2 regions of the Paenibacillus sp. NRS-1782 genome follow, and region 2 is predicted to be linked to the other one. Evidence: predicted binding sites of a transcription regulator. Region 2 holds the regulator's gene; the other holds the start of a gene.
The links. Region 2 encodes CtsR, which represses protease genes until heat stress. Its sites were predicted from a motif close to ATGGTCAATAAAGGTCAAACA; they were not measured.
Positions count from the first base shown of each region.

Region 1 (7,756 bases), on a different contig from region 2:
CCAACGTGTTTTGGTCGCCAGTGTAAGCATGAATTGTAGTCATCAGGCCTTCAACGATACCAAATTTGTCTTGCAAAGTTTTAGCCATAGGAGCCAAGCAGTTTGTTGTGCAAGAAGCACCGGAGATTACAGTTTCAGTACCGTCCAGAATTTCATGGTTTACGTTGTAAACGACAGTTTTCATGTCGCCAGTAGCTGGAGCGGAGATGACAACTTTTTTAGCGCCGCCTTTCAAATGTTTCTCAGCAGCTTCTTTAGTTGTGAAGAAACCTGTACATTCCAGAACGATATCTACACCCAGGTCTCCCCAAGGCAGTTCTTCAGGGTTGCGGTTAGCCAAAACCTTAACTTCTTTACCGTTAACTTTGAAGAAGCCATCGTGTACTTCTACTTCTCCTTGGAAAGTACCTTGTGTTGTATCATATTTCAACAGATGTGCCAGCATTTTGGAATCTGTCAAATCATTGATTGCTACTACTTCAATACCTTCCACGTTTTGAATCCGGCGGAAAGCAAGGCGTCCAATACGTCCGAAACCGTTAATACCAACTTTAACTGTCATGAGTGAGTTCCTCCCAAAGTTCGTTTAGTTTATATATTCAAGACAGACCCGAAAGCCCGTCAAGACAACACAATTCATAAATCCGTTCAACCATTCAAATAATAGCTTACAATTTCAGCAGCAGCGCCTTCGTCGGTGACAAGAATATCTTCCTGCCCGAAACGCAGCACTGCATGAATAGCAGCCGCCTTGCTCTTACCTCCAGCTACGCCTAGAACCGTCTCGGTACGCCTGATATCCTCCAAACGGAGTCCAAGCGTCAGCATTCTGTGAACAACGACGCCGTCTTCGTTAAAATAATAGCCAAACGATTCGGCAACCGCGCCCTCACTGCTAATCTGGGCAAAGGTTTCAGGGTCGAGCTTGCGTCTACGTGCCATTGCTATAGCGTTGCCTATCCCGTGAATGATGATCCGACTCTCGCGAATCAGGCTTAAAATATCCTGAATATTCGTATCTTCAAGCAGGGAGTTGTAAGCATGATTGCTGAGCAAATCCGGTACATGGAGCAGACGGTATTGTGAGCCAACCTTACGAGCCATGGTGGAAGCAATTGTGTTCGCCTGCATTTCCATGCTTTCTCCCAAACCCCCACGTGCTGGTACGAACCATCCGCCCTTAAGTGGGCCATTAGCAGGTAGTGTCAGTTGGTCCGCCACGTCGGCAATCGTCGTGCCACCTGTTACGGCGACCACATCCTCGTCGTCCATAACACTCAGCAGCGCTTTTGCCCCAGCACGGCCCAGCTCCTGCTTCGTTAAAGGAGAAGCATCCGAATCCCCTGGAACGACAACCACCTTCCTCAAGCCATAGGCTAGACGAATCTGATCCTCCAATTGGGACAGACCGAACAAGTTGTTCGCAATCGGCTCCAGCTGTTCCAGCAGATCCAGTCCTGCTTTGCTCACCTTCATGCCCACACTCTCAATCTCAATCAGCCCTTGGGCTTTAAGAAGATCGGTTTCGGCGCGCAACACGCGCTCGGTCATGTTCAGTGAAGCCGCCAGCGTTCTGCGTCCAATAACATCGGACAGCATAATCTGATGCAGGATTGTGTACCTTTTTTTCAAAATATCCATGAGGTCGGGCAGAAGCTGCTTCTGTATTTCTAATATCTTTCGCATGCTTTCCACTCCCGCACACTTCTAAGTTCTTTCCCTTAAATGCTATATCACTAACTGGTCTTAAAACGTCCCGGGTTAACTTTTTAAGTCCCACGTATATCTTACCCAATATTTGCTCCACATGCAAGTCTATCTGAACCTATATTTCTCAACTTTTTATGTGAATATGCGCACGTAATAAAAGCTTGCAATTCAATGCCGTATATCATATAATCATCTTTGTTTCCAATTAGCTGTGCGCCCGTGGTCCAACGGATATGACGTAGGCCTCCGGAGCCTGAGATCGAGGTTCGATTCCTCGCGGGCGCGCCATTTTATATGAATGTTTAAATGCTTCTATATACTGTTTTAACCAATAAGAGCGCAGAGGGCTCTTTTTTTTGACTAATAGTTTGACTTTCTTTGACTTTTTGTTTGAAATTGTTTATCATGTGGTTAATACGGTAACAGTTTATAAATAGGGACGTGTAATCGGCATGTCCACCAAATCCATTAACGATATTAAAGGGAGGTTTTTTGACGTGAGCTATGTTCCTATGGTAGTAGAACAAAGTAACCGCGGCGAACGCGCCTATGACATTTATTCCAGACTGTTGAAGGATCGCATTATTTTGTTGGGCTCGGACGTCAATGACGCTGTAGCCAACTCTATTATTGCGCAAATGCTGTTTTTGGCTGCCGAAGATCCTGAAAAAGACATTCACTTGTATGTTAACAGCCCTGGCGGTTCCATTACAGCCGGTATGGCCATATTCGATACAATGCAATACATTAAACCTGACGTGTCTACGATTTGTGTAGGTATGGCGGCTTCCATGGGTGCTTTCTTGTTGAACGCCGGTGCCAAGGGCAAACGTTTTGCTTTGCCAAACAGTGAAATCATGATTCACCAACCATTGGGTGGTGCACAAGGTCAGGCAACGGATATCGAAATCCGCGCCCGCCGCATTCTGAAAATGCGTGACAAATTGAACCGCATTCTCGCAGATCGCACAGGCCAACCACTGGAGCGCATTGAAAAAGACACAGACCGTGATTATTTCATGTCCGCTGATGATGCCAAGGAATACGGTATTATTGATAAAGTGCTTACTAGCTCCTCTCCAGAAGGTGTGTAAGAGAACGACTTATGGCCTCTGAATAGCTAGTAACGAAAAAAGCTGCCCTGGATGTTCGCATCCGATAGGCAGCTTTTTTCGTTTACTATTCTTTTGTGTACAGATATTCCAACTATTATCCATTTGTACTATGGATTCTGTTTCACGAAAGGCTTACCACCTTGAGGTAACAGTTGGCTAAACGTGTAGGTGAACTCAGGAATACCATACGCATATGGTGTATATTCGTATAGATCAAAAACAAGCGTCAACCCACTATTGGTTACATAAAAATTCGGATTAGCTGCAAGCTCCTTAAATCCGCCGAAACCTCCTGCGTCAGCCTGAAGTGCATCCATTTTTTTCTTCAGGTCACTATTGAGGAACTTTTTATAATTTGGGCTAGCTTTCAGCACGTCAGGCAATTGAAGCTGTTTGCCATCGGACAGCGAGAACGTATACCCTTTACGGGCGGCCATGCCATGCGCACCACCTGTATACGAATAATCCTGCATAATTACACTTAAAATACCACCCTTGTTATAGGCAATTGCAAAATCATTGCCAAACTCATACGGCCTTTGCGCTGTAGCGCCTCCCTCAGCCACTTGCTTTTTGCCTGCCGCCAGCATTTCTTCCGCATGTTTTTTAAGCACACCGTTAATCGCCTGCTGAGCTTCGGCATTCAACTGGCTATTACTGATTTGCGGATAGTTGACCTTGTAGTTCACCTTAGAGTCACTCGAAGCCGGAAGAGATTGGGACATAATCGTGATCGGATTCAGCTGGCTTTTGCTTAACACCACTGTTTTCTGAGCTGCATTCCACTGAGCATCAATACCCAGATAGTCTTTCAGCAGACTCATAGGAATGTACAGCTTCCCGGCGATCTGTTTGGCGCTCATGTTGCGTGTGCTTATTCCATTGACATTGACATAGGAACCATCGGAGGAAGGGGACATGATGTAAAGAATATTGTAACCGCTGCCTACAGTATATGTCGCTGTTTTGGTATCATAGCTTACCGGAATTCCTAGGCTGTCGCGCAGCGCTGCTACGGGAATCAATGTGCTTCCGTTCACCTGAATTCCATTGGTGGCCAACGTTTTACCATTCCATTGGATAGAAACACCTGGTGGCTGTGCTGTAGCCTGTTGTTTGGATGAAGCAGCCTCGATATAGGAAACGGGAACAACTGCGACTCCTGCTAAAATTCCCGCTGCTAGCAGTGCAGAGCCCCATTTTTTCGTATACTTATTCATATTAAAATATTCCTCCTGTTATAGATGTGTGTAACCTAAGTGTGTTGATTACTTTACTTATTATATCTATACCCCTATGTTCGTAGTTTACAATCTGTACACTCCCCGATTTCAATCTGTACATCTAGTAGGCGCCAGCCGTTACAGACTCATGACAAAATAGTTTCGGCATATAAAAAAAGCCAGCAAGCCATCCTGCAAATAAAAAGCAGGGCGCTTGTGGCTTCGTTATCATCTGTACGTTAGTTCAATTCGTATTGTGCCGACACTTGGACTTTCACAGTCACTTGACCAGACTGTATCTCTGTTCCACCACTTGTATCCATGAGTGCCTTACTCATAGCAGCCTCACGTTGTGTGAAGATTTGGGCATCTCCCCCCTCTACCGTTACATTCAAGAGATTTCCAAGCCCACGTTTGGTTGCCTTGGCTACAGCACTGGCTTTGGATTGAGCATTCCCCAACGCCTTGGCAATCGCTTCTTCTTCATAAGCTGAGGAATTTTCTACCGAAAAACGTACATTATCCACGTTGTTCGCTCCAGACAGTGTAGCCTCATCCAGTAACTGACCGATTTTATCCAAATTACGGTACTTGACGGAAAGCGTATGGTTGGCAATGTAGCCTTTGAGCTTCTGTCCCTGTTTTTCGTCATAGGTATAGTTAGGCTGCACGTAGAACTGGCTCGTCTGAATGTCGTCTGCACTGATGTTCCACTTTTCTTTCAGTAATTGTGTGACCTTACTTATTTTAACGGCGTTGGCTTTTTGGGCAGCGGCTGCTGTATTTCCTTCAGATTGTACGCCGATGGATAAATAGGCAATATCGGGTTTAACCAATACTTCCCCGCTGCCACTCACATTAATTACACTGCTTACCGTCGTAGATGTTGACGCGGCATAGGCACGATCTGTTCCTGTCCATAATCCTCCCGCTACTACTCCTGCCAATAATGCTCCTGCCAGAACTGCTGTATTTGCAGCTTTTGTCCAATGCTTCATCATATTCGCCCTCTTTTCTTGATGATGTGTGTACCTTCCAGACGGAAACTAAGGGAAAAGGTTGCAGTTAGGCACCACATTTTCGAAACAGAGTACCATCACAGAATGTAAACTTCTTTTATCTTGGGCTAAACACAGCGCCGATATTCAAAGAGACCACATTGTAGCAGCCCAACAGGGGATTGCCCACTCTGTTTTTTCGGGTACAAAAAAAGCCCCCAAAGGGGCTTTTCACTAAGAGCATTTACCATATCACAAAGCAAATGTTTGTTTATTGATTTTCCAGCTCTACTTTACTAACCAGACTTACTAAAGCGTTTACAGCCTGCTCGGCGTCCGCACCTTCAGCACTAATGTTAATTTCAGTTCCTGTACTGATGGCAAGGCTCATAATACCCATAATACTCTTGGCATTAACCTTTTTGTCTTCTTTTTCCACAAAAATCTCAGATGAATATTTATTTGCTTCCTGTACGAACAACGCAGCAGGTCTGGCGTGCAGTCCTGTTTTCAAGCGTACAACTACTGGATGTTTTGACATGTCAGCTTTCCCCCTCATCAAATAAATCTGGACACTACTTACTCCATTTTATTTATCACATTATAACATTAACCCGGGACAGACACTAGAAAAAAAACTAAAAAATCCGGGGCTGAAGCCCCACAGACACTCCTTTTAAGGAATCAGGCCGTTTTCTCCCCTGATTTTGTCAGCCATCTCGTCAATTTTACGAAGCCGATGGTTGACACCCGATTTACTCACGACCCCTTTGAGCATTTCCCCGACTTCTTTCAAATTTAAGTCAGGATGAGCCAGACGTATTTCCGCCACTTCACGCAGCTTATCTGGCAGCGTATCCAGACCGACTTCCCTCTCCAGCAACTTTATATTCTCAATTTGCCGGACAGCAGCTCCAATCGTCTTGTTCAGATTAGCCGTTTCGCAATTAACAATCCGGTTTACGGAATTGCGCATATCACGCATAATGCGGACATCCTCAAATTTGAACAAAGCCTGATGCGCCCCAATGATGCTGAGTAGCTCAATGATCTTTTCGCCTTCCTTGATGTAGAGAATAAAGCCTTTTTTTCGCTCAATGCAGCGGGCATTCAGATGAAACTCATTCGCCAGATCGACCAGTGCCTGGCAATGCTCCTCATACATCGAGGAAATCTCCAGATGATAAGACGATCCCTCTGGATTGTTCACAGACCCACCTGCCATAAAAGCGCCACGCAAATAAGCCCGCTTACAACAGTTTTTCCGAATGATATCCCGATTAATCCCGTCCGTGAACAAGAACCCTTCTGATACAATGTAAAGATCCTTCAACAGCTCTTGTACACCGCTTGGAATGCGGACAATGTACACGTTATTTTTTTTCAGACGCATTTTTTTCCGTACAAGCAGCTCGATATGAACTTGAAAATGCTTTTTGATCAAGGAGTAAATCCGCCTTGCAATCGCGGCATTTTCTGTGGATACATCCAATATCACCCTTTTATTGGACAGCTGGACGGACCCGAGCATACGTATGAGTGCAGATAATTCTGCTTTTTCACAGCAGGGCTGGCTCTCGATCATCGTAAGCTCTTTTTTTGTTTGTGCCGCAAAGGACAAGGGACTCACCTCCTTCTTAATATCCAGTTTTGTACCAATTGGTAAATGTGCTGGCTCAGTTTGTCGGCATCGTGCCGTAAATAGGTGCGGAACAGAACAAGCGTATCTGCAACCACTTTATAGCCCCGGTCAGTCAGCTCTCCCATATCTACTTGAACTGGCTTGGCTCCCTGCTCGGCATACATTTCCTGTACTTGAGGCGGAATTTCTCCATTATTGACGATTACATAATCAAACAATTGATGCCCTACATGTTCATAAATAGCCTGCAAGTGGTCTCCCACGGTATATCCATCCGTTTCGCCCGGCTGAGTCATAACGTTGCAGACGAATATTTTGATGGCGTCAGATTTCACTACAGCCTCTGCAAGCTTCGGTACGAGCAGGTTGGGCAAAATGCTGGTGTACAGACTGCCAGGACCAATCAGGATCGCATCGGCTTCATTAATGGCCTCTACAGCCTCAGGCAACGGCTCCACGTGAGTCGGTTCAAGAAAAACACGTTTGATTCTGCCGCCCGCTTCCGGAATTTTGGATTCACCGGTAACCACCGTGCCATCCTCCATTTCGGCACTCAGCACAACGCCTTCTTCAGCCGCCGGCAGCACACGCCCCCGTACAGCAAATACACGGCTAAGCTCACGCACCGCCGTCACAAAATCTCCCGATATATCGGTCATCGCCGCTAAAATCAGGTTGCCCAGACTATGGCCTGCCAAGCCTGATCCTGCGCCGAAGCGGTATTTCAGCATATCGGACATCACCGGCTCTACATCAGCCAGTGCAGTCAGTACATTTCTAATATCCCCCGGAGGGGGCATTTGCAGCTCACTGCGCAATATCCCGGAGCTTCCGCCATCGTCAGCGACTGTAACAATAGCCGTAATATCCAGTGGCTTTTGTTTCAACCCCCGCAGCATGACGGACAAGCCGGTTCCGCCACCCATAACAACAATACGAGGGCGCTCCCGTTGTGATCCGGTCTCGCTCATATTTTCACCTCATTAATGCCGGTCACGTTCAGCATCCCGATGTGAAACAGAAACGGATTCTGTTTCACTGGCACCCAGCATTTTTCCTAAATATTCA
Region 1 covers NZ_JBITPH010000044.1:20,021-27,776, reverse strand. The annotation lists gene gap (type I glyceraldehyde-3-phosphate dehydrogenase) at 1-562, opposite strand, end outside; gene ACIFQM_RS17390 (sugar-binding transcriptional regulator) at 649-1,686, opposite strand; tRNA gene ACIFQM_RS17385 (tRNA-Arg) at 1,924-1,998, shown strand; gene clpP (ATP-dependent Clp endopeptidase proteolytic subunit ClpP) at 2,208-2,804, shown strand; gene ACIFQM_RS17375 (PdaC/SigV domain-containing protein) at 2,933-4,045, opposite strand; gene ACIFQM_RS17370 (SIMPL domain-containing protein) at 4,288-5,046, opposite strand; gene ACIFQM_RS17365 (HPr family phosphocarrier protein) at 5,318-5,587, opposite strand; gene whiA (DNA-binding protein WhiA) at 5,723-6,667, opposite strand; gene ACIFQM_RS17355 (gluconeogenesis factor YvcK family protein) at 6,673-7,659, opposite strand; gene rapZ (RNase adapter RapZ) at 7,672-7,756, opposite strand, start outside.
Region 1: the regulator CtsR is predicted to act here: its motif matches at 2,076-2,096, upstream of clpP (ATP-dependent Clp endopeptidase proteolytic subunit ClpP).

Region 2 (7,756 bases):
ATCAATCCCATTCGATGATGGTCAACCCCTGTACCCATTCGGCGTGGAGAAGGAAAATGCGTGGTCGCAATCAGCGCCTGTAGCTCAACCAATACAGGTCGTGTTCCTTCCATACTGGCGACAACAGTCGAACCAGCCACCCCCAGCGGTCGTTCGGACAGAAACAGCTCCGAAGGATTCGACACCTCACGCAAGCCGCTTTCAGCCATTTCAAAAATACCAATTTCATTCGTAGAACCAAAGCGGTTTTTAACTGCACGCAATAGCCGATACGTATGGTGACGCTCTCCTTCAAAATAAAGCACGCAATCGACCATATGTTCCAACAGACGCGGGCCTGCAATGGCCCCTTCCTTGGTCACATGTCCTACCAGCACCGTTGCAATACCTAATCCCTTGGCAATCCGCATAAAACGTGAAGTACACTCCCGCACCTGTGCTACACTCCCCGGCGCACTCGTTACCTCAGGTAAATATACAGTCTGGATAGAGTCAATCACCAGAAACTCCGGTTTCAAGCTGTCCACCGCTTCTTCAATCGTCTCCAAATTCGTCTCACATAATACGTATAGGTTGGGAGACAAGGCACCTAGACGGTCTGCACGCAGCTTCGTCTGACGGACTGATTCCTCACCTGACACATACAGCACCTTTAAACCGGTTAAGGCCAGCTCATTCGATGTCTGTAGCATAAGCGTAGATTTTCCAATCCCTGGATCACCGCCCACCAGAACCAGTGAACCTGGCACCACGCCTCCCCCGAGCACGCGATTCAATTCGCCAATACCCGTCAAAATTCGCGCTTCTTTGCCACTCTCCACCTCGATAATAGGGAGCGGTTTATCTTTTGTGCTATGAGTAAGAAGGGAAGAACCCATTCCTTGAGTTTTTACAACGCTTTCCGTTTCCTCCACCATGGAATTCCATGCCTGGCATCCGGGACATTTTCCATACCATTTGGGCGATTCATAACCGCACTCCGTACAGGAAAATTTAGTTTTCACTTTAGCCATACTTTGCTCCTTGGCTCCTTATTTGACAACGATCAATGTCGGATTATCTTCACACAGCTCGGAAAGAGCTGTAACAATAAAAGTTTACCATTGAAGCTTGGCGGACGTAAAGCGGTATCACAAACTTTTCCAAAGCTCTTATCCGACCTCTCCACAGTACTTATACACAAAAAGGGTGCCCTCGCCATAGCTTTTCAGCCTGCGTGACACCCTTTCGGACCTCTTTTATTGTGTTAACCTAGCATACCTCTGTCTTTTTTGGGCAAAAGCCGATGATTATCGTTAACTTTTATGGCCTGCTCATGACTTCGCGGATACGTTATCCTTTTTCGTAACGCTCAATGCACCGTTCTCCTCATCAATAAAGAGAGAATCACCTTTAGTGATATTACCCGACAGCAACTCCTCGGACAGACGGTCCTCGATATGCTTCTGGATTGCACGACGCAATGGACGCGCACCATACGCCGGATCAAAGCCTTCCTTCGCAAGGAATGCCTTAGCCTTGTCTGTCAATTCAAAGTCCACCCCATACTCATTCAGACGCTTACGCAGCTCTTCGGACATGAGGGACACGATTTCGGCAATGTGTTTTTCTTCGAGAGAATGGAAAACGATAATTTCATCAATCCGGTTCAAGAACTCGGGACGGAAGCTTTTCTTCAGTTCATCCATCACTTTGCCCTTCATGTTATCATAATCCGCTCCAGCGTCCACAACAGCTGTAAAACCGAGCGTGGAGTTACGTTTGATCGCCTGTGCACCCACATTGGATGTAAGGATGATGAGTGTGTTGCGGAAATCGACAACACGACCTTTGGAATCCGTCAGACGTCCGTCTTCCAGCACTTGGAGAAGAATGTTGAACACTTCTGGATGTGCTTTTTCAATCTCATCCAGCAGTACGACGGAGTAAGGTTTACGACGTACCTTCTCAGTCAATTGGCCGCCTTCTTCATATCCAACATATCCTGGAGGCGCTCCTACCAGACGGGACGTGGAATGCTTCTCCATGTATTCGGACATATCGATTCGGATAACCGCATTTTCATCTCCGAACATGGATTCAGCCAACGCGCGTGCCAGCTCAGTTTTACCAACCCCGGTTGGACCGAGGAAAATAAAGGAGCCGATTGGACGTTTCGGATCTTTCAGTCCGGCACGTGCCCGACGAATAGCGCGGCTAACTGCCTTAACTGCTTCATCCTGCCCAATGACCCGCTCATGCAGCAATTCTTCCATGTTCAACAAGCGATGCGTTTCTTCCTCTTTCAGCTTGCTAACCGGAACACCTGTCCAGATCGCAACGACCTGAGCAATATCCTCTGGTGTTACTTCGGAATCTGTACGTCCCTGTTGCTCTTTCCATTGGTTTTTCGTAACATCCAACTCTTCACGAATTTTCTGCTCTGTATCACGCAATGCAGCCGCCTTTTCGAACTCTTGGCTTTGTACTGCCGAATCCTTTTCCTTACGGATATCTTCCAGACGGTTTTCCAGCTGTTTCAGGTTTGGCGGTACCGTATAGGAATTCAGCCTTACCTTGGAACCTGCTTCATCAATAAGGTCAATTGCTTTATCCGGCAGGAAGCGGTCGGTGATATAACGATCTGACAATTTTACTGCCGCTTCAATGGCTTCATCCGTAATTTTCACGCGGTGATGCGCTTCATAACGATCACGCAGGCCATACAAGATTTGAATAGCTTCTTCTGGAGAAGGCTGATCTACCGTAATCGGCTGGAAGCGACGTTCCAAAGCAGCATCCTTCTCAATATATTTGCGGTATTCGTCCAGTGTTGTCGCACCGATGCATTGCAGCTCGCCACGTGCCAAAGCAGGCTTTAAAATGTTGGAGGCATCAATGGCACCTTCAGCTCCACCAGCACCAATCAGCGTATGCAGCTCATCAATGAACAATACGATGTTTCCTGCTTGACGAATCTCGTCCATAATCTTTTTCAAACGATCCTCAAATTCACCACGATATTTAGTGCCTGCTACCACAGAGCCCATATCGAGTGTCATTACGCGCTTGTCGCGCAACGTTTCGGGAATCTCATTGGCAATAATTTTTTGCGCCAATCCTTCGGCAATTGCTGTTTTACCTACTCCTGGCTCACCGATCAGCACCGGATTGTTCTTTGTACGGCGGCTGAGCACCTGAATTACACGTTCAATTTCCTTACTGCGCCCAATGACAGGGTCCAGGTTGTTTTCCTTCGCAGATGCCGTCAAATCACGTGCCAAGCTGTCCAGCGTTGGTGTGCTGACATTAGCTGGAGCACCATGATGGCTGGAAACAGCCTCACTGCTGCCGAGCAATTGAAGGACTTGCTGACGAGCTTTATTCAGGCTGATACCCAGGTTATTCAGTACACGGGCTGCTACACCTTCCCCTTCACGTATAAGACCAAGCAAAATATGCTCCGTACCTACATAGGTATGGCCCAGCTTACGAGCTTCATCCATAGACAGCTCGATGACCTTTTTGGCGCGTGGAGTATAGGCAATGTTCGTCGGTTGTTCTTGACCGCGTCCAATCAGCGTTTCCACTTCATCCTGAATTTTTTCCAGTCCCAGTCCTAAACCAACCAAGGCTTTCGCTGCAATTCCTTCACCTTCACGAATGAGGCCAAGCAAAATGTGCTCTGTGCCAATGTTGTTGTGTCCCAATCGAACAGCTTCTTCCTGAGCCAAGGCAAGCACTTTTTGTGCGCGTTCCGTAAATCTTCCAAACATCATATATCCTGCACCTCCACAGTGTGTATTTCAGATCATTCTATATATTAAAGGGTTGTGCCTAATTTTTGCCGGATCAGCTTCGCCCGGTACATATCGCGCTCATCGGTGTTCATTTTATCACCAAAGCTTTTTTGCAGAAATCCGGGTTGCGTCATCACATTCAGCTCATTCATCGCTGAGGTGGATGGACGCTCCAAAATCCCCAAGTCCACGCCAAGACGTACATCAGACAACCGCTGTGCGGCCTCCTTGGATTCAAGTACCGCTGCATATGACAAAATACCGAATGAACGCATCACCCGATCTGTAATCCGCAGTATGGACTCATCCATCAGTCGTTCCCTGGCGGAACGTTCATGCTCTATAATTTGCAGTACAACGCCATGCAGATTTTCGATAATTTCCGCTTCGGTCTGTCCCAGTGTAATCTGATTGGATACCTGAAACAGATTGCCGACCGCTTCGCTTCCTTCACCATAAATACCGCGAACGGTAAGACCTACCTGTGATACAGCGGATAAAATTCGATTAATCTGATGAGTCATAACCAATGCGGGCAGATGCATCATCACCGAAGCTCTCATCCCTGTGCCAACATTTGTCGGACAACTGGTCAGAAAGCCTCTACGATCATCAAATGCATAATCGACATGCGCCTCAAATGCATCATCAATAACCGTAGCACGTTCCCAAGCTTCTCTAACCTGACATCCCGGATATAAGCACTGGATACGCAGATGATCCTCCTCGTTTATCATAACACTAACCGATTCATCATCGCTAATCAAAACAGCGCCGTTACGAGATTCGTTCGCCAAATTAGGGCTAATCAAATGCTTCTCAACCAGTACCTGCTTGTCGATCTCATCCAACTCGGATATTTTCAGGGTATGAAAGGTACCAAAGCGGCCTAAATCATCATACTGAAGGATATCCGTCAAGCGTTGAAGTGCTTCTTCCGACTGCTGGTTGGTAGCAAGTATCGGAAAAGGCAGATGCTGCAAGTTACGCGCAATTCTCACCCGGCTGCTAATGACAATCTCCGAATCCGCAGCTTCACCACGCATCCAATCACTTAGCGGCTTTTCCGTAAATCGGATATTGGGCATTACGCATTCCCTCCTACTCTTCACAAACTTTACTCTTCAGTTATTTCTTTTTCAAGCTTTCTGATTTGATCCCTAAGCTCAGCGGCAGACTCGAATTCTTCCTGTACAATATGCTGTTGCATCTCTTTTTTCAGATCATCAATTTGCCGTTTAACCTTCAATCGGCCTCCGGTGCGAACCGGAACCTTGCCCACATGGCTCGTACTGCCATGCACACGCTTGAACAAAGGGTCAAGGCGGCTATCAAAATATTGGTAGCACGACGGACACCCAAAGCGCCCCAGCTTACTGAACTGTGCATAAGTCATACCGCAATCCTTGCATTGCAGATTTTGCGGACCGCTATGGCCTGGCGACTGGCTCTTTGTGCTGGATTCAAAATCCAGCATACCCGACAACAAGCTATGAATTGAAAAGCCGTTAGGTGTACCAGGGATCATCTCCCCTTTTTCCTTCGCACACGTCTCACAAATATGAAACTCTGTCTTTTCGCCATTCACAATTTTGGTGAAATGCAAAGTTGCCAGCCGTATATTACATTCTTGGCACAGCATAAAAGCACCTCCTTCAGCGTCGGGATTTTTACAAATCCCTACATCTAAATCTTAAATCACACGCTATCTGGCCACCAGCAACGAAATTAGCATAGCCTTAAGCAACCTTGCCCGTAGCTGGTCACGATAGGGAAGTTTCAGCAATAATGTGTCCCTTGATAAAGCAGCCTTCATTAAACTAGCTTCCCTTTTACTTAAAAATTGTGCTTCTTCCAGCTGATAAATCAGCCCTTCCGCTGCCGATTGGCTAATTTCCTCTCCAATGCTTTGATGGAGATGTGTATGAATCGCATGTTGAGCAGGCAGTTGAATTCGCTGAATGCGAATGTAACCCCCACCACCGCGTTTGCTTTCCACCACATAGCCTTTTTCCAGCGTAAAACGGGTACTGATTACATAATTAATTTGCGACGGCACGCAGGAAAAGCGGTCAGCCAAATCATTGCGCTGAATTTCCACTAAACCTTTGGGACTTTCCAGCAATATGCTCTTCAAATATTGTTCAATAATATCGGAAACATTGCGCATTTCATCATCCTCCACTAACGGAAACGCAAATATTCAGTACATTTCACGCTCCACAGAGTCCGCCGTATATTGAACTTAACCAAACGGTAAAGTCACGAATCTAAGCCAGTATTGAGGCCAATTAGCCCTCCTACCTCACTTAAAAACACCCGTTTAGTTTCTAGTGTGACCTTTATTCGTAATAAATCATACACCTACCCTCATGCTCATGAGATTACAGTGACGTTTATCTACAAATCAGGTCTGTCTTTGCATGCTGTGTTAGGGTCAATGTATTGCATACGGCTAAAAACTCAGCGTATTCACACCAATCAAAAGAAGCGTGATAGGCTCCATTGACTTTGACTTTCTTTGACTATATTCACATTATAGCACAAAATATATTTTTGCCAAGGGGTCAATATCATTTTCCGCAATCTAATTATGTTTTATACAATACAAGAAAAACTCTTCCCTTTACGGAAAGAGTTCTGAAAAAATGTCGTTAAAATCATCCACACCTCATGCAAGGTATTTAAGACAGACTTCCTAAAAAATGAAGGCTCAAGAACATTTAAGAGCATTACCAATTAGAAAAAATCCAGCAGGAGTGTTTGTTTTACCGGTATTACACGTTCTAATGCAGACACAGACTCACCGCGCCCTGTAATACGACTCCACTTATGCAGATCATCAGGCCGCTGATAGCCAAGCATCAGGGTGGTCAGCGACTGGATTCCCACACTCAAGTCAGCTTCTATGCCGTCCTCAGAAGAACTGCTTGAATCCACTCTGTCCAAATGTCCTTGCCCTTCCGCGTTGACCGTTAATGTCCATATTCCTTCATTCCATGGAGCATAATGGTCTGTCAGATGTAAGGTCAAACGTGTTTCCTCTCCAATGGCCTCAAAAGGATATTTCTCCACAAAAGCAGCTGCATCAACAATACGGCCCATAAAATAAGGCACTGTTTCCTGCTGAATTCGTGGATCATCTAGCAGAAATGGCAGATTGTCATCGGCCGGAATGTAAATGAATTTACCCTGGGTTACCATCGAATCATGATTTGCAAAATACGTCCACAACGCCCGCCGTGCCGTCTCATTAAGATATACCAGTTCGTCGCAATTCAGCTGCTTATCTTCAATTTTGTAGAGTGCATATCCCTGAGGATTTCCTGCTTCAGAGTAATACACTGCGGTCCGGTAGTTCTTATTTAATGTCCGCTCTTGCCACCATTCCTTATCTCGTACCAGCGTACCATTATAACGCGAAGCATATGCTTGATACACATGGTCCAGCTCAGAAATATCTTTCACATCCCGTTTGACCGTACCTTCGGTTTTAAGCTTGGCAGGAAATTTATCAATCGGAATAATATACTTTTTGTATTCTATATACGTTTCCCACCCAAATTTACGGTAGAAGGCAAAGGAAAAAGGGTGTAGAAAAGAAAGGCTCTGTCCCGCGACCTTCATCTCTTCAAGCACATGCGTTAAAAGGCGTGAAACCAGACCACCGCGTCGCTTTTCCGGCCATGTTGCCACACCAGCAATACCCCCCATGTCAAAAACCTGACCTTGTATGTATACCTGTAACGGTAGCACAGTCAGCTTCGCGTTCAATTCATTTCCACCAAATATCCCCCATGTTTGTTCTGGTTTGAATTTCTTCTTCGATTTCTCTAGATCCTCGGGGGATAATGTAAACTGAAAAGCATACTGAGATAACTCTATAGCAGCTTCAAATTCCTCACGTTGTAATTGTCTGATTTCCATAACTTCGTCACCTCGCTCGTATACTTGGACTTCCTCGAAAAGATCACACC
Region 2 covers NZ_JBITPH010000036.1:339-8,094, reverse strand. The annotation lists gene radA (DNA repair protein RadA) at 1-1,013, opposite strand, end outside; gene clpC (ATP-dependent protease ATP-binding subunit ClpC) at 1,314-3,758, opposite strand; gene ACIFQM_RS13285 (protein arginine kinase) at 3,803-4,867, opposite strand; gene ACIFQM_RS13280 (UvrB/UvrC motif-containing protein) at 4,897-5,421, opposite strand; gene ACIFQM_RS13275 (CtsR family transcriptional regulator) at 5,485-5,949, opposite strand; gene ACIFQM_RS13270 (GNAT family N-acetyltransferase) at 6,519-7,706, opposite strand.